Regions from separate parts of the Streptomyces sp. NPDC050388 genome, predicted to be linked through region 3. Evidence: riboswitches for the same ligand, from Rfam matches in the RefSeq annotation. Region 3 holds a riboswitch; each other region holds the start of a gene.

Region 1 (6,012 bases), on a different contig from region 3:
GGAGACCACGAAGCCCTTGGACACGTCCTCACTGAACTCCCGGGTGACCATGCCCGGTTCCAGGCCCGCGTCCTTCAGCACGGACCGCGCCTTGTCCAGCCGGTAGCCGTCGACATCGGGCACCCGCACGGTCTGCGGCCCCTTGGAGAGGGTGAGCGAGACCGAGTCGGTGCCGCGGATACGGGCACCCGCCTCGGGATCCGTGCTGATCACCGTGCCCCGCTCCACGGTGTCGCTGTACGCCTCCTCGACCTGGCCGACGCCCAGCCCGGCGTCCGCCAGCCGCTCCCGGGCCTCCTTCTCGGTCTTCGCGAGCAGCGGCGGGACCCGGGTGAACTGGCCGGAGTTGATGTACCACACGCCGGCCCCGGCGCCCAGCACCAGCAGCACGGCGACGACGACCGCCATCGGGCCGCGCCGCAGCAGCGACACACCGCGCCGGGGCGGCGGCGCCGGGGACTGGAGGCGGCTGGTGCGGCGGACCTCGTCGACGGGCAGCGGGCGGGATGGGGGTCCCCCCGCTCGTGCGAAGCCGAGAGTGGGGGAGAAGCCGAGAGTGGGGGACGTCAGTGCGCGCGGGATGACGCTCGTACGGTTCTCGGAACCCCGGGCGGGCTGGTCCTCCGACGCCAGCGCCTGCGGCGGCAGCGCGTCCAGCTGCTCGTCGTCGAGTCCGCCGCGCGCCTCGCGGACCTGTGCGAGGAGCGCCACCGCGTCGTCCGGGCGGACCTCCGGGTTGCGCGCGGTCGCCGAGGCGACCAGCTCGTCCAGCGCGTACGCCATACCGGGTACGGCGGCCGACGGCGGCGGCACGTCGTCGTGCAGGTGCTTGTAGAGCACGATCGCGGGGGAGTCGCCGTCGTGCGGCTTCTCACCGGTCAGCATCTCGTACAGCAGGATGCCGCACGCGTACACGTCCACGCGGGGGTCGGCGCTGCCGCTCTCGATCTGCTCCGGCGCCAGGTACGAGACCGTGCCCAGCACGGTGCCGGTGGTGTTCGTCACCGTGTCCACGGCCCGGACCAGCCCGAAGTCGGCGACCTTGACCCGGCCGTCGTCCCCTATCAGCACGTTCTCGGGCTTCATGTCCCGGTGCACGAACCCGGCCCGGTGCGCGGCGCCGAGCGCGGCCAGCATCGGCTCCAGGATGTCCAGCGCGGCCCGCGGCTGCAGCGCACCGCGCTCGCGCAGCACGTCACGCAGGGTGCAGCCGGCGATGTACTCCATCGCCAGGTAGACGTACGCCCCGTCGGTGCCCTGGTCGAAGACCTGGACCACGTTCGGATGGGCCAACCGGGCGACCGACTTCGCCTCGCGGATGAACCGCTCGACGAAGGAGCCGTCGGCGGCGAGCGCCGGGTGCATCACCTTGAGCGCGAGCACACGGTCCAGGCGGGTGTCCACGGCCCGGTAGACCGTGGCCATCCCGCCGACCGCGATCCGCGCCTCGACGCGGTACCGGCCGTCGAGCAGCTGCCCGACCAGAGGGTCCTGAAGGGTCGTGTCCACGCTGGGAGTCTACGAGGAGCCGCCGACAGAGCCGGTCGGATCGGTCCGGATCGATCCGGAACGGTCCCGGATCGGGGCGCGACTGCAGCCGACCTGTGACGCACCCCACGAAGGGACGCCCCACGACCACCGACGGTGCTCGGTCCGGCGGCCACCGACGGTGCTCGGCCCCACGAGGAGCCCGCACCTCTCGACCGACCGGAAACGGGTGGTGCGCGGGTGGGAGAACCCCCTCAGAACGCCGGCCGCTCTGGATCCAGCACGGCAAGCCCCTCCGCGGGAGAGGACGCCTCGGCGAAGTGCCGCCGCGGAATCCGCCCCGCCCGCCGCGCCAGCCGTCCCGCCTCGACCGCGCTCCGCATGGCGGCGGCCATCAGCACCGGCTCCTGCGCCCGCGTCACCGCCGAGGCGAGCATCACGCCCGCGCACCCCAGCTCCATCGCCAGCGCCGCGTCCGACGCCGTACCGGCACCCGCGTCCAGGATCACCGGCACGCGCGCGTGCTGCGTGATCAGCTCGAAGTTGTGCGGGTTGCGGATGCCGAGCCCCGAACCGATCGGCGAACCGAGCGGCATGACCGCCGCACAGCCGGCGTCCTCCAGCTTCCGTGCCAGCACCGGGTCGTCGTTGGTGTACGGCAGCACCGTGAACCCGTCGTCGACCAGGGTCTCGGCCGCCTCCAGCAGTTCGACGGGGTCCGGCAACAGGGTGCGCTCGTCGGCGATGACCTCCAGCTTGACCAGGTCGGTGCCGAGTGCCTCCCGCGCGAGACGGGCGGTGAGCACCGCCTCCCCGGCGGTGAAACAGCCGGCCGTGTTCGGCAGCACCCGGATGCCCAGCCTGTCCAGCACCGAGAGCACCGAGCCGTGCACAGAGGGGTTCACCCGCCGCATCGCGACGGTCGTCAGCTCGGTCCCGGACGCCACCAGCGCCCGCTCCAGCACCTCGAGGCTGGGCGCCCCGCCGGTGCCCATGATCAGACGGGACGTGAAGGACGTACCGCCGAGGACGAACGGATCGTCGGCCATGATCAGCCTCCCTGCACGGCGGTCAGGACTTCCACCCGGTCCCCCTCGACGAGGGGCGTGAGCGGCCACTGCGCGCGCGGGACGACCGTTTCGTTGAGGGCGGCGGCCACCCCGGAGTGCGCCTCGGTGAGCGTGCCGACCAGCGCGTCGAGCGCCGTGCCGGGAGCCACCTCGCGAGGCTCCCCGTTGACCGAGACCATGACCGGGGCGTGCGCGGGAGTGTGCGTCGACGTGTCCACAGGAGGGTTCATGCGGGTTGCTCCGTGAGTGCGGCGGCGGGCGCGGTGAACCGCCGGGGGGTGAAGGGGCGGGCCTCCGCCGGGAGTTCACCGGTGGCCAGGAACTCCGCCAGAACGTCGCCGGTGACCGGAGTGAGCAGCACGCCGTTGCGGTGGTGCCCGGTCGCCAGGACCAGCCCCTCGAGCCCGGACGGACCGAGCAGGGGCGCGTTGTCGGGGGTGCCGGGGCGCAGCCCGGCCCGGGTCTCGGTGAGCGGCAGCTCGGTGATGCCGGGGACCAGTTCGTGGGCGTCGCGCAGCAGCTCGTACACCCCGCCCGCGGTGACGGTCGTGTCCCAGCCCTGTTCCTCGCTGGTCGCCCCGATCACCAGCTCCCCGTTCTCGCGCGGCACCAGGTACACCTGGCTGCCCCGCACCACCGCACGCACCGTCCGGCTCAGGAACGGACCGAACCGGTCGGGCATCGCCAGCCGGAGCACCTGCCCCTTCACGGGACGCACGGGAGGCAGCAGGTCCGCGGGGACGCCCGCGAGCCGCCCGCTGAGGCTGCCGCCGGCCAGCACCACCTGCCCGGCGGCCAGCCCGGTGCCGTCGGCGGTGACCACGCCCGTGGCCCGCTCCCCGGAGACGGTGAGCCGGTCGGCCCACGCGCGGTGCAGGACCACGCCCGCCCGCTCGCAGGCGGTCACCAGCGCCGCCGCCAGCCGCCGGGGGTCGATCTGGTGGTCGCCGTCCACCCGCAGCCCGCCGCGCACACCGGGGGCGAGCATCGGTTCCAGGCGCCGGCACTCCCGTCCCGACAGCCACTGCGCGTCGAGCCCCGACTGCTGTTGCAAGGCGTGCAGTTCGCGCAGATGGGCGCGGTCGTCGGCGTCCAGCGCGACCGCGAGGGTGCCGCACCGGCGGTAGCCGAGGTCGTGGCCGGCGGCCTCGGTGAGCTCGGCCGCGAAGTCGGGGTAGCGGAGCGCGGAGGCGAGGTTCAGGCCGAGCAGGGTCTGCTCGCCGTAGTGCAGTTCCGTGACGGCGGCCAGCATCCCGGCGGCCACCTGGGCGGCGCCGCCGCCCGGTTCGGGGTCCAGCACGGTGGTGGCCAGCCCGCGCTGCGCGGACCGCCAGGCCGTGACCAGGCCGATGACGCCGCCCCCGACGACGAGGACGTCGGGGGAGCGCTGCGAGGTGTGTGTGGGCGGCATGGGCGTCCAGCCCCTCCCTTCGCCGGCATGACCCGGATCAGGTGCATACGGTCGGAGGCCGCCAGCCTCCCTCTCAGCCCGGTGCGTCCGGGCTCCCGCGAGTGTCTTACGGTGGCCACCCTAGCCTCCGGATCAACGAACGTGTAGGGAGCCTTCGCATGGCTGGTTCGCTCGACGGTCTCGTCCTCGCCCCCGTCGCCGACCAGGCGCCGGGCCAGGTCGGCACCCGCACCCGGTTCGCGTACCACGAGCGGGACGGCGGGATCTGGGCCGAGTACGCGGGCGGTGACGTCGTCCGCGGGTACCTGGTGGGCACCCGGGAGGGGGACCGGCTGGACTTCCGGTACGTGCAGCTCAGGCAGGACGGCACCACCTCCTCGGGCCACTGCGTGTCGACGGTCGTGGAGCTGCCCGACGGGCGGGTGCGGCTGGAGGAGACCTGGGAGTGGGAGTCGCAGCAGGGCAGCGGGACCAGCGTCGTGGAGCAGCTCACGGGACCCGGAGACTGACTGACCGATGGTCAGGTGTCTATGGTGATCAGGTGAGCGAGCAGACGCAGGAACGGGGACCGTCCGAGCCGCGGCGCGTGGTGGTGACGGGGGCCGGAATGGCCGGCGTGCAGACCGCCGTCGCCCTCCGGGAGCAGGGATTCACCGGCACCGTGACGCTGATCGGCGCCGAACCCCACCAGCCGTACGACCGGCCTCCCCTGTCCAAGGCGGTGCTGCTCGGCAAGGCGGAGGGTTCCGCCTTCGACGTCGACTTCGAGGCGCTCGACATCGAACTGCGGCTCGGCTGCGAGGTGCTCGGGCTGCGTCCCGCCGACCACGAACTGGACACGGAGGCCGGGCCGGTCCCCTACGACGTCCTGGTCGTCGCGACCGGTGCCGAACCGGTCCGGCTGCCGGGCGCGGACGGGGTCCCGGGCGTCCATCTGCTGCGCACCCTGGACGACGTCGAACGGCTGCGGCCGGTGCTCGCGGGCCGCCAGGACATCGTGGTCGTCGGCGCCGGCTGGATCGGCGCCGAGTTCGCCACGGCGGCGCGCGAGGCGGGCTGCGCGGTCACCGTCGTGGAGGCGGCCGACCGGCCGCTGGCCGAGGCGCTGCCCGCCGAGGTGGCCGCCCCGATGACCGCCTGGTACGGCGACGCGGGGGCGGTGCTGCGCACGCACGCGCGCGTGGAGCGCGTCGAGCCCGGCGCGGTGGTGCTGGACGACGGCTCGCGACTGTCCGCGGGCGCCGTCGTCGTCGGGATCGGGGCCCGCCCCGCCACCGCCTGGCTGGCCGGCTCCGGGGTCGAACTCGGCGAGCGCGGTGACGTGGTCGCCGACCCTCACCTGATGACCTCCGTCCCGGACGTGTACGCGGTCGGCGACTGCGCCTCCTTCCCCTCGGTGCGGTACGGCGAACGCCTGCTGGTGCACCACTGGGACAACGCCCTGCAGGGCCCGCGCACGGTCGCGGCGAACATCCTCGGGGCGGCCACCGGTGAACCTCCGGCGGTGTACGACCCGGTGCCGTACTTCTGGTCCGAGCAGTTCGGCCGCTTCGTCCAGTACGCCGGGCACCACGCGGACGCCGACCGGACGGTGTGGCGCGGGGACGCCGACGGGCCGGCCTGGACGGTCTGCTGGCTCCGCGCCTCCCGGCTGGTCGCGCTGCTCGCGGTGGGCCGCCCCCGCGACCTGGCCCAGGGGCGCCGGCTGATCGAGGCGGGCACGGTGCTGGACGCGGAGCTGCTGGCCGACCCGGCGAGGCCGCTGAAGTCGGCGAAGGGGTGACCCCCGGGCCCGTCCGGCCGACACGTCCGTGCACGGTGATCCGCCGGACGGACCCCGGGCGGAGGGGCTCGACTTCCGACTGTCAGTGCCAGATGGCACGCTTGTCCCGTGACCGAGATTGACGCAAAGATCGATGCTCTCGTCCCAGCCTGGCTCCCCCTGCCCGACATCGCCGAGATGCTCGGCGTCGAGGTGACGCGCGTCCGGCAGCTGGTCAAGGAGGGCCAGCTCATCGCCGTGCGCCGAGGTGAGAACCGCGC
Region 2 (6,012 bases), on a different contig from region 3:
CGGGCCGCGTCCCAAAGAGCATCGAAGGAAACCGCAGCCAGGAAGTCCGCTACTTCGCGCACCTGGGCGGGGCGGAGTATCAGAAACGGCGGCTGGTCGTGGGTGGCGTGGTACACAGGACTGCCCCCGAAGACCGGAAGCTCCCAGTCAGGAGAGCCCTGCAGGGTGTACGCCGCTTCGTAGACCTCATGGAGGGCGGGAAAGTGGTACTCCACGACTTCGGCTGTTCCGGCCCGGCGCTCGGCCTGGAAGCGGTCGAAGTCCCCGGCGGCCCCCATGAACTCCTCCAGCCAAGCCCAGTCCTCTCGGATCTCGGACTCCGGCATGGCGCGCAGCTGCATTTTGATGCTCATGCCGCGCATTCTGGCCGAGGCAACCGACAACGCTGAGTCGGTCGGCTGACATCAACGGCTGACACCAACAGGTACGGGCAGCGCCGACCAACGCCGAATCACAACGGACGATCAGCCAAGGACACCGGCCGGCCGGCCGACGTTGCCGATGCCCCATGATCGACCTGACAAGGATGAGGCCAAACCTCAAAACCTGAGTACCGCACGGGGCTGTCCTCCACCGATGGACGGCCCCGTGGGCTTGACTTGGTCCGCCGACCGCGTGGTCAACGTCCAGCGTCGATGTCGCCGGGCCCAGAAGGCACGGCGGATGAATCCCTCGCGCCTCGCCGAACTCCCACGAGCCCGCCCAGCGCAGGACCACACCACAGCGCGACCAAACCAGGGAGCGACACACCGATGCCCCCGCCCATCACCACAGCAAGGAACACGCACAGCAGCAGGGCTTGCGAGATCAGGTAGACCGTGACCTTCCGCCGCACGCTCCAGTTCCACGTGCGCTCAAGGAGCCACCGACGCATAGTTCCCCCTGCCCGAGCCGTCCCAGCCGACCCGGAGCCTACGGCGCCCGATGGTGCACGCCCAGCCCATCTCGCCGCTCCACTGACAGTGTGGGGCGCCAACTGCGCTCAGCCGGACGGGAAGGCACTGGCGACCCGCAAGGGCCGGAGAAGGCCACCTGTGCCCCTTGCGTGCCCGACCCGGCAGCGACCGGCGGGGAACAACGGGGAACCTCGGCGAACAGCCCGAGAACACGCACGTCAGCGTCTCGCCAGCTCAGCCCCGGTCCGCATACGCGATCTCCCGAACTAGTCTCCGATGCTTCCCGAAACTCTTGGTTCCGGGCGCAAGCTCCGCACGAAGAGCGGCACCGACAACAGGAGCAGGGCTCCTTCGACGGCCAGGCTGACCAGCCCAAGCGGCTCTGTCCAATTGCCGATGTCATCGCTGTAGTCGGGCAGTCCTGGCCCTCGGGAGAGGATGTAGCCCACCAGGGGGCCGAGGGCGACTCCGACCGCCAGCAGCCATCCCAGTCGTACGAGGCCGAGGAGAAGCAGTACCGCCGCGACCACAGCCGCGATCTCCAGGACGTGGTAAGCGATGCCTATGTAGGAGGGGTCCCTCGTTGCCGTGATGCCGCCTTGGTCCACAACGTGGACACCGGCCACCACAAGGCACAGCAGAGATCCCGCCCACCGGGCCACCCAGGTGGCTTCCGGCACTATGGCAGTGCGGTGTGACATGCGAAGGCACCTTCTCCTTCCTTCAGGGCCGGGGAACCCGTCGCGCCACAGTCACCTCTGGCCGGCTCCTGAACAGGCAACGGGACGGCCCCGTGACTCCCAGCCTCAGCGGGCAATCGTTCGCTGTCGCTCCCCGCAGTGCAGACGAGTGATGCGGGCTGCCGTCGATCAACCGGCCGGTCCCTCGTGATCAGCTCTGGGCCGTCCCTGGGCCGTCCGAGGCCGCTCAGTGGCGACCGGTGACGACTGCCAACGACAGTCGTAGCGAGCGTCAGCCCCAGGTCACCCGTTTGGATCTGCCACACTGGTACCGCCATGCCTAAGCCCGGAGAACTCACTTTTGTCGCGCCGCGCGGAGCCAAGAAGCCGCCGCGGCACCTTGCCGACCTCACGCCCGCCGAGCGCAAGGAGGCGGTCGCGGCGGCCGGTGAGAAGCCGTTCCGCGCCAAGCAGCTCTCGCAGCACTACTTCGCGCGGTACGCGCACGACCCTGAGCAGTGGACCGACATTCCCGCCGGTTCCCGCGCCAAGCTCCAGGAAGCGCTGCTCCCCGAGCTGATGACGGTCGTCCGGCATCTGTCGACCGACCAGGGCACCACCCGCAAGACGCTGTGGAAGCTGTTCGACGGAACCCTCGTCGAGTCGGTGCTCATGCGGTACCCGGACCGGGTGACGATGTGCATCAGCTCGCAGGCGGGCTGCGGCATGAACTGCCCCTTCTGCGCGACCGGGCAGGCCGGGCTCGACCGGAACCTGTCCACCGCGGAGATCGTGCACCAGATCGTGGACGGCATGCGGGCGCTGCGGGACGGCGAGGTCCCCGGGGGGCCGGCCCGGCTGAGCAACATCGTCTTCATGGGGATGGGCGAGCCGCTCGCCAACTACAACCGGGTGGTGGGTTCGATCCGCCGCCTGACCGACCCCGAGCCCGACGGGCTCGGGCTGTCGCAGCGCGGGATCACCGTCTCGACCGTCGGTCTGGTGCCGGCGATCAACCGGTTCTCCGACGAGGGCTTCAAGTGCCGCCTCGCCATCTCCCTGCACGCGCCCGACGACGAACTGCGCGACACCCTCGTCCCCGTGAACACGCGGTGGAAGGTGCGCGAGGTCCTCGACGCCGGTTTCGAGTACGCGGCCAAGTCGGGGCGCCGGCTGTCCATCGAGTACGCGCTGATCCGGGACATCAACGACCAGGCGTGGCGCGGCGACCGGCTCGGGCGGCTGCTGAAGGGCAGGCCCGTGCACGTCAACCTCATCCCGCTCAACCCGACGCCCGGCTCCCAGTGGACCGCCTCGCGGCCCGAGGACGAGAAGGCGTTCGTGGAGGCGATCGCCGCGCACGGCGTGCCGGTGACGATCCGGGACACCCGCGGACAGGAGATCGACGGGGCCTGTGGCCAGCTCGCCGCGAGCGAGAGGTAGCCTGGCCGGCGTAGAAGACGTTGCAAGGACAACAACTTCATATCGGGTAAACACACGTTCATATTCCGACAGGGGAGCGCCACAGCGCTGAGAGTGCGGCATCGGCCGCAGACCCTCCGAACCTCGCCCAGGTCATTCTGGGTAGGGAGATCGGTCATCACTCGAGCTGTTGTGCCCTGCCCGGGGCACCCGTGAGGGGTCCCGGACAGGGCCGCGTCTCTTCCTGGTCACTCCCAGGAGGAATCCGGTGAATCCGGTGAGCATCACCAAGAAGGTCACGATCCTGGCCGTCGGGCTGGGCCTGGTCACCCTGTCCGCCTGCGGCTCGTCCGGCGGCGACGACCAGGAGTCCGGGTCCGGCGGGTCCGGGACCGTGACCCTCGTCAGCCACAACTCGTGGGCCGCGTCGAAGGACGTCATCGCCGCCTTCGAGAAGAAGTCCGGCTACAAGGTCAAGGTCCTGGAGGACGGCGACGCCGGATCGGCCGTGAACAAGGCGATCCTGACCAAGGACAACCCCCAGGGCGACGTCTTCTTCGGCGTCGACAACACCTTGCTGTCCCGCGCTCTCGACAACGGGCTGTTCCAGTCGTACGAGGCCGAGGGCTCCGACCTGATCCTTCCCGAGTACCGCGTCGACGAGGACAAGCACCGGGTCACGCCGGTCGACACCGGCGACGTCTGCGTCAACTACGACAAGGAGTGGTTCAGCGAGCGCGACCTGACCCCGCCGAAGACCTTCGACGACCTGATCAAGCCCGAGTACAAGGACCTCCTCGTCGTCGAGAACGCCTCCACCTCCTCGCCCGGCCTCGGCTTCCTCCTCGGTACGGCCGCGAAGTACGGGGACGAAGGCTGGACGGACTACTGGAAGAAGCTCAAGGCCAACGGCGTGAAGGTGGTCGACGGCTGGGAGCAGGCCTACAACGAGGAGTTCTCCGGCTCGGCCGGCGGCAAGCAGGCGGGGGGCGACCGGCCGCTGGTGGTGTCCTACGCCTCCTCCCCGCCCGCCGAGGTGATCTACGCCGACCCGCAGCCGACGACTGCTCCCACCGGTGTCGCCGACGGCACCTGCTTCCGTCAGGTCGAGTACGCGGGGCTGCTCAGCAACGCGAAGAACCCCGAGGGCGGCAAGGCGCTGCTCGACTTCCTGCTCACCGAGGAGTTCCAGGAGGACATGCCGCTCAACATGTTCGTCTACCCGGTGCGGGAGGGTGCCCAGGTGCCCGAGGAGTTCACGAAGTACGGGCCGCAGGCGAAGGACCCGGAGACGATGGACCCGGCGAGGATCGCCGACAACCGTGACCAGTGGGTCAGGTCGTGGACCTCGCTCGTACTGAAGTGAGCCGTACCGCCGCCGTGCGAGAGCGCGGGCGAAGGCGGCGGCGCGGGACCGCGGCGCGGCTCGGCCTGATGGCCGTGCCCGTCGCGTTCTTCGCCGTCTTCTTCGCCTACCCCGTCACCGCGATCGTCGCGCGCGGTCTGAAGGTCGACGGGGTCTGGCAGTTCGGGCGGATCGGGGACGTCCTGGCGCAGTCCGACATCCGGCAGGTGCTGTGGTTCACCACCTGGCAGGCGCTGGTCTCCACCGCCCTCACCCTGTTGATCGCCCTGCCCGGCGCGTATGTCCTCGCCCGCTTCGACTTCCCCGGCAGACAACTGCTGAGGGCGGTGGTCACCGTCCCCTTCGTGCTGCCGACGGTCGTCGTCGGTACGGCGTTCATGGCGCTCGTCGGGCGCGGCGGCCTCCTCGACGAGTGGTGGGGTCTGCGGCTGGACACCACCGTGTGGGCGATCCTGCTCGCGCACGTGTTCTTCAACTACGCCGTCGTCGTGCGGACCGTGGGCGGACTCTGGGGGCAGCTGGATCCGCGGCAGGAGGAGGCCGCGCGGATGCTCGGTGCCTCACGGTTCACCGCCTGGCGGACCGTCACCCTGCCCGCGCTCGCGCCGGCCGTGGCCGCCGCGGCGCTGATGGTCTTCCTGTTCACCTTCACCTCCTTCGGCGTGGTGCAGATCCTCGGCGGGCCCACCTTCGCCACCCTCGAAGTGGAGATCTACCGGCAGACCTCGGAGATCTTCGACCTGTCCACCGCCGCCGTCCTGACGATGATCCAGTTCGTCGCGGTGGGCGCGATCCTCGCCCTGCACGCCTGGACCGTACGGCGGCGGGAGACCGCGCTGCGACTGGTGGACGCCTCCGTGACCGCGCGCCGGCCGCGCGGTGCCGGGCAGTGGGCGCTGCTCGCCGGGGTCGTCGCCACCGTCGCCGTCCTGCTGCTCCTGCCTCTCGCGGTGCTGGTGGAACGGTCCTTCGGCGACGTCGGGTCCGGCTACTACCGGGCGCTGACCCGTGACGACGGAGGAGTGTTCCTGGTCGCGCCGATCGAGGCGGTCGGCAACTCCCTGCAGTACGCGGCCCTGGCCACCGTCATCGCCGTGGTGATCGGCTCCCTGGCGTCCGTCGCGCTCACCCGGCGGGACGCGGGGCGGCTGGTGCGCGGCTTCGACGCCCTGCTGATGCTGCCGCTCGGGGTGTCCGCCGTGACCGTCGGCTTCGGGTTCCTGATCGCTCTCGACGAGCCGCCACTGGACCTGAGATCCTCCTGGATCCTGGTGCCGCTCGCACAGGCACTGGTCGGTGTCCCGTTCGTCGTGCGGACCATGCTGCCCGTGCTGCGGGCCGTGGACGTGCGGCTGCGGGAGGCGGCGGCGGTGCTCGGGGCGTCACCGTGGCGGGCCTGGCGCGAGGTGGACCTGCCGATGGTGCGGCGGGCGATGCTCATCGCGGCCGGGTTCGCCTTCGCGGTGTCGCTGGGCGAGTTCGGCGCGACGGTGTTCATCGCGCGGCCGGACCACCCGACCCTGCCGGTGGCCGTGGCCCGGCTGCTCAGCCGGCCGGGGGACCTCAACTACGGCCAGGCGATGGCCCTGTCGACGATTCTGATGATCGTGTGCGCGGTGGCGCTGCTGGCGCTGGAGCGGCTGCGGAC
Region 3 (6,012 bases):
AACCTCGGCTACCACCGGCCGGGATTCACCAGCCCCGGGGAAGGCCCGAGCCGTGGCCCGCGGCCGAGCTACTCGAGTCCGGACTACAGCAGCCCGGACTTCGGGGGGCCGGAACACCAGCCTGAGTAGGCGAACGGCCGAAGTACCGGCCCGATTCCGTAGTCGTCGGCCGGCGCTCCCTCACCGGCGGAGCCCTCTCGAGAGGCTCCGCGACGGGGGGCGTGTGCCGGGTGCACGGGTCACGTCATGTCTGGGTCAGTCCATGCCCAGGTCAGGTCATGCTCAGGTCAGATCGTGCCCCTGGTCATAGAATGCCCGCCCGGCTCGCAGCTGTGATCCACAGCGGGAACTCGGACAGCAGACGGTCGTACAACTCCGGGTCCGGCACGGTGCTGATGTCGTCGACGGCGAAGAACCCGACGTTGTCGACGCGGCGTCCGGGCAACGTGTCGAATCGTTCCAACACGCCGTAGTTCGACCGTCCGAGCCCCACAAACTGCCAGAAGACGGGTTCCTCCACCGCTTCGCGGAGCTCACGCTCGATCTCGGTGTTCCGGTAGACCCCGCCGTCGGAGAAGAACAGCACGAGCGTCGGGGCCGCCGCGGGATTGCTCCCGACGAACGAGCGGACCTCGGCGATGACCTTCTGTTCCTCGTTCTGGATGCCGACCTCCCGCATGTCGACCTGGCTCGGGTCCAGCCCCTTCTTCCGCCCGCGCCGGAAGAGGCTCATCTCCCCCACCCGCACGTGCAGCCGGAGCCAGTCGGGCAGTTCGCCCAGCCGCAGGTCCGGCAGCCGTGCCGGATGCGAGGCGAACGTCCAGGCCTGCATCTCGCCGTCGTCGTCCAACTGCGCGGCGACCGCGGCCATGCGTTCGACGACGTCCGCCACGACTCCCTTGGAGTACTGGGGTGCCATGGATCCGGAGGCGTCCAGTACGAGGATGACGCGCGCGGTGACCTCGGCGGCCCCGTGCTTGCGCAGGCTGACGGCCACCTGCTCCTTGCGCAGCGACAGCCGCTTGCGCATGTCCACGGGCAGCCGCTCCTCTCCCTTGGTGAGGCGCGGAGCGGCCGGGGGAACGGCCGGGACCGGAGGCACCGGAGCAGGAGGCATCGGAGCGGAGACGACAGGCGTGACGGGGGACGCGACGACCGGAGGCACGGCGGCGGGGGCCGCCGGAGGAGCGTCGTCCACGGTGATACCGAAGTCAGTGGCCAGCCCCGCGAGCCCGGAGGCGTACCCCTGGCCCACCGCGCGGAACTTCCACTTCCCCTGGCGCCGGTACAGCTCGCCGCCGATGAACGCGGTCTCCGTGTCGGCCACCATGTCGAACCGGGCGATTTCGGTCTCCGCCCCGGCGTCGAGCAGCCTGAGCACCAGCCCCGGGACCTGGCCGAAGGTCCCGCCGTCGGACGACGCGCACAGCGCGATCCGCTCGACGGCCGGTTCCAGCAGGCGCAGGTCGACCTCGACCGTGTCGGTCGTGGCACCGGCGGTGCTCCGCTTCCCCCGATGTGTCACAGCGTTGGAGGCGTGCCGCGGCTGGTTGTAGAAGACGAAATCGCCGTCGTCCCGCACCCGTCCGGCCGCCGCGAGCAGGAGAGCCGAAGCGTCGATGTCGGGCACACCGGCCCCGGCGGTCCAAGCAAGCTCGACGCGCACCACCGGGGCATCGACGGGAAGGTTGGACCCCTTGCTCATTGATTGCGCTGTCATGGCATACAGTCTGCCGATCCGTCCCCGTGAGCGGCGAGAGGGGCGGGCCCGAACGACCCGCCCCTCTCCCGTTCACCCAGTTCGATTCAGTCAGTTCAGTCAGTTCAGTCAGTTCAGTCAGTTCAGTCAGTCAGTCAGTCAGTCAGTCAGCGGCAGGTACACGCGGTTGCCCGCCTCCGCGAACTCCTTCGACTTCTGCAGCATCCCCTCGGCGATCTCCTCGGCCGAGGCGCCCTCCGGCGAGGCACCGCCGAACCGCTCCGTGATGCTCTGGCTGATCTTCATGGAACAGAACTTCGGCCCGCACATCGAGCAGAAGTGCGCGGTCTTGGCGGGCTCTGCCGGAAGGGTCTCGTCGTGGAACTCCCGTGCCGTGTCCGGGTCGAGGGCGAGGTTGAACTGGTCCTCCCAACGGAACTCGAAGCGCGCGTCGGACAGCGCGTCGTCCCACTCCTGCGCGCTCGGATGTCCCTTGGCCAGGTCGGCGGCATGGGCGGCGATCTTGTAGGTGATGACGCCGGTCTTGACGTCATCACGGTTGGGCAGGCCGAGATGCTCCTTGGGTGTGACGTAACAGAGCATGGCGGTACCCCACCAGGCGATCATTGCGGCACCGATACCGGAGGTGATGTGGTCGTACGCGGGCGCGACGTCCGTCGTCAGCGGGCCGAGCGTATAGAACGGGGCTTCATCGCAGATCTCCTGCTGAAGGTCGATGTTCTCCTTGATCTTGTGCATCGGGACGTGTCCCGGCCCCTCGATCATGGTCTGCACATTCAAACGCTTCGCGATCCGGTTGAGTTCCCCGAGTGTGCGCAACTCGGCGAACTGGGCCTGGTCGTTGGCGTCCGCGATCGACCCCGGCCGGAGTCCGTCGCCGAGCGAGTACGTGACGTCGTAGGTCGCGAGGATCTCGCAGAGTTCCTCGAAGTTCTCGTACAGGAACGACTCCTTGTGGTGCGCCAGACACCACGCCGCCATGATCGAGCCACCGCGCGAGACGATGCCCGTCTTGCGGTTGGCGGTCAGCGGCACGTACGCCAGCCGTACGCCGGCATGAACCGTCATGTAGTCCACGCCCTGCTCGGCCTGCTCGACGACCGTGTCCTTGTAGATCTCCCAGGTCAGCTCCTCGGCCCTGCCGTCGACCTTCTCCAGCGCCTGGTAGAGCGGCACGGTGCCGATGGGGACGGGGGAATTGCGCAGCACCCACTCCCGGGTGGTGTGGATATTGCGGCCGGTGGACAGGTCCATGACCGTGTCGGCGCCCCAGCGGGTCGCCCAGGTCATCTTCTCCACCTCCTCCTCGATGGAGGAGGTCACCGCGGAGTTCCCGATGTTGGCGTTGACCTTCACCAGGAACCGCTTGCCGATGATCATCGGCTCGGTCTCCGGATGGTTGACGTTGGCGGGCAGCACCGCGCGGCCCGCCGCGATCTCCTCACGCACGACCTGCGGCGACACGTTCTCTCGGATGGCCACGTACTCCATCTCGGGTGTGATCTCGCCGCGACGTGCGTACGCCAGCTGCGTGACCGCCCCGCCCGCGCGGCCGCGGCGCGGCTGACGGGGCCGACCCGGGAACACCGCGTCGAGGTTGCGCAGGCCGCCGCGCGGCGAGGTGTGCTTGATCCCGTCGTCCTCGGGACGGACGGGACGGCCCGCGTACTCCTCGGTGTCGCCGCGCGCGGTGATCCAGTTCCCCCGCAGCGGCGCCAGCCCCCTGCGTACATCGGTATCGACCAGGGGGTCGGTGTACGGGCCCGAGGTGTCGTACAGCGTGACCGACTGGCCGTTGGTGAGGTGCACCTGACGGACCGGCACCCGCAGACCGGGGCGCGTGCCCTCGATGTACGCCTTGTGCCATCCGATGGACTTCCCGGCCTCCTCCTGCTCCGACGTCTCCGTCGGGTTCTGCGTGGAGGCAGGCGTGCGTGCGTCCTTGTTGGTCATGAGACCTACTCCCTACGCCGGCATTACCCGGTAACAGGTTCAGCGGTCGACGCAGCGGTTTCCGTCGGTCGGCGTTCCGTGGGGAACACCACTCGGACAGCAGTGATGTTTCATGTGAAACGTCGCTGGGACGGAGGTCAGCGTCCTCTCAGCCCGGTGCTCCGAGCTCCCGCGTGTACAAAAGGTGCCCCCACGCTAGCGTCAATTGTGGCGCGGTGAACAGAGGGCCCTCGTTGTTCTTGCGATGATCGGGCGGTGACCTCGACGCAACATCCCCCGTACCCACCGCCCGAACCACCCCCCGGCTCCGGCGCCCGAAACGGCGGCGGCCGTGGCAGAGGGCCCACGGCCGGCAACAGCACGGGCCGTGAGGACAGCCAGGGAGACGGCTCCGGTTCCGGAGACTGGTTCGGGCGCGGGCCCGGAGCCGGCCACCCGAGCCAGGAGCAGGGGCCGCGGGGGCAGGGGGCGGGACAAGCGCGGGTTCAAGGTCACGGCCGGGGCCCGGAGCCGGGCGGCGGCCACCACGACCGTGGCCCGGGCGGGGACGGCCACAGCGGCGGCCACGGTGGCCCCCCTCCGGTCGACGACGGACACGGGCACGATCCGGACTCCGGCGGCGGACACGGCCACTCGCACGGGCACAGTCACAGTCACGGCCCCGCGGCCCCCGTCTCGAAGCACCTGCGCAAGGTCATCGCGGCGGTCCTCATCCCGTTCACCGCGGCGGTGCTGGTCGGCCTCGTCGTGCTGTGGCCGGGCGGCGCACCGGGACATGAGCGCACCGGCGTCGGTTTCGACCGGCAGACGCAGGAGGCCACGGTCACCAAGGTGGTCGAGGTGAGCTGTTCCTCCGTCAACGCTTCCGGAGGCGTCCCGACCGGCGACACCTCGACGGCCGAGGGCTCCTCCGCGCAGCAGCAGGCGAACGGCACGTGCAAGAGGGCGACGATCCGGGTCGACAGCGGCAAGGACCAGGGCCGCACGTTCACCGAGATCGTGCAGCCGGACCAGTCCCGTCAGCTGAGCGAGGGTCAGGAGGTCGTGGTCGCCTACGAACCTTCTGCTCCGAAGGACCTGCAGTACTCGGTCGCCGACGTGAACCGGCGTCTCCCCTTGGCCCTGCTCGCCGGCATCTTCGCGGTCGCCGTCGTGGCCGTCGGGCGGCTGCGCGGTGTGATGGCACTGATCGCGCTGACGGTCAGCTTCCTGGTGCTGAACTTCTTCATCCTGCCCGCCATTCTGCAGGGATCGAACCCGCTGGTCGTGGCGGTGGTGGGGGCGAGCGCCATCATGCTGCAGGCCCTGTATCTCTGTCACGGACTGTCGGCGCGCACATCCGTGGCGGTGCTGGGCACTCTGGTCTCGCTGCTGCTGATCGGCGTTCTGGGCTCGGTCTTCATCGACTGGGCCGTGCTGACCGGCAACACCGACGACAACACCGGACTGATCCACGGCCTGTACCCCGAGATCGACATGAGCGGTCTGTTGCTGGCCGGCGTCATCATCGGGTCGCTCGGTGTGCTCGACGATGTGACGGTCACCCAGACATCGGCCGTCTGGGAACTGCACGAGGCCAACCCGTCGATGGGCTGGCGGGGACTGTACCGCGCGGGCATCCGTATCGGCCGCGATCACATCGCGTCCGTGGTCAACACTCTCGTTCTCGCCTACGCGGGCGCCGCGTTGCCGTTGCTGCTGCTGTTCTCCATCGCGCAGAGCAGTGTGGGGACGGTCGCCAACAGCGAGCTGGTCGCGGAGGAGATCGTGCGTACGCTGGTCGGCTCGATCGGTCTGGTGGCCGCGGTGCCGGTCACCACGGCTCTGGCCGCCCTGGTGGTCTCGGCCGACCGTACGGCGGCGCAGACACCCGGGGAGAGCGTCCGGGCGGTTCCGGCGCGGGGCGGGAGGGGCAGGCGCCGGAAGCGGTGACCCCGTTACGGCGCGGCGCCGGAGAGCCTGCTGCCGACACATGACCGGCTGCGGCCCGCCTCCGAACGACCGGCCCACCGGAGTGGCTCGTCCATCGGCGCAAAAGCGTTCCTGCACCGATGTGACGGAACACGATGAACGGTTCCGCCACCGGCTGTCCGAGTGGCGGAACCCTTTACCCGGCGCCCTGCTCCGCCAGGATGCGGTCCAGTGCGTCGTCGAGATGGGCGTCGAAATCGGCGAGCGCTCCCTCCTGGCCCAGCGGCACCAGCTTGTCGGTGCGGTCGAGAAAGGCCACGAGCGGCGCCGTCGACGAACGGAACAGCGCGTGGTCGCCACCGACCTGAAGCCGGATCAGCACCTCGCCCAGGACGCCGGGCTCGACCGGTGACACCCGCACGTCACCC

What was found. Region 3 has a riboswitch for thiamine pyrophosphate ahead of thiC (phosphomethylpyrimidine synthase ThiC). Riboswitches for the same ligand answer to the same signal wherever they lie in the genome.
Region 1: another riboswitch for thiamine pyrophosphate. It lies ahead of thiO (glycine oxidase ThiO); the one in region 3 lies ahead of thiC (phosphomethylpyrimidine synthase ThiC).
Region 2: another riboswitch for thiamine pyrophosphate. It lies ahead of AB0I73_RS13225 (thiamine ABC transporter substrate-binding protein); the one in region 3 lies ahead of thiC (phosphomethylpyrimidine synthase ThiC).

Annotation. Positions count from the first base shown of each region.
Region 1 covers NZ_JBFAKH010000055.1:39,791-45,802, forward strand. Annotated here, with positions in the region: gene pknB (Stk1 family PASTA domain-containing Ser/Thr kinase) at 1-1,509, opposite strand, end outside; gene AB0I73_RS27460 (thiazole synthase) at 1,743-2,537, opposite strand; gene thiS (sulfur carrier protein ThiS) at 2,540-2,788, opposite strand; gene thiO (glycine oxidase ThiO) at 2,785-3,969, opposite strand; TPP riboswitch at 3,967-4,078, opposite strand; gene AB0I73_RS27475 (hypothetical protein) at 4,128-4,478, shown strand; gene AB0I73_RS27480 (FAD-dependent oxidoreductase) at 4,511-5,752, shown strand; gene AB0I73_RS27485 (Rv2175c family DNA-binding protein) at 5,861-6,012, shown strand, end outside.
Region 2 covers NZ_JBFAKH010000018.1:77,018-83,029, forward strand. Annotated here, with positions in the region: gene AB0I73_RS13210 (DUF1877 family protein) at 1-353, opposite strand, end outside; gene AB0I73_RS13215 (hypothetical protein) at 1,163-1,597, opposite strand; gene rlmN (23S rRNA (adenine(2503)-C(2))-methyltransferase RlmN) at 1,913-3,019, shown strand; TPP riboswitch at 3,080-3,185, shown strand; gene AB0I73_RS13225 (thiamine ABC transporter substrate-binding protein) at 3,276-4,364, shown strand; gene AB0I73_RS13230 (iron ABC transporter permease) at 4,433-6,012, shown strand, end outside.
Region 3 covers NZ_JBFAKH010000031.1:58,034-64,045, forward strand. Annotated here, with positions in the region: gene AB0I73_RS19655 (hypothetical protein) at 1-129, shown strand, start outside; gene AB0I73_RS19660 (VWA domain-containing protein) at 305-1,720, opposite strand; gene thiC (phosphomethylpyrimidine synthase ThiC) at 1,859-3,673, opposite strand; TPP riboswitch at 3,666-3,856, opposite strand; gene AB0I73_RS19670 (YibE/F family protein) at 3,929-5,605, shown strand; gene AB0I73_RS19675 (SsgA family sporulation/cell division regulator) at 5,781-6,012, opposite strand, start outside.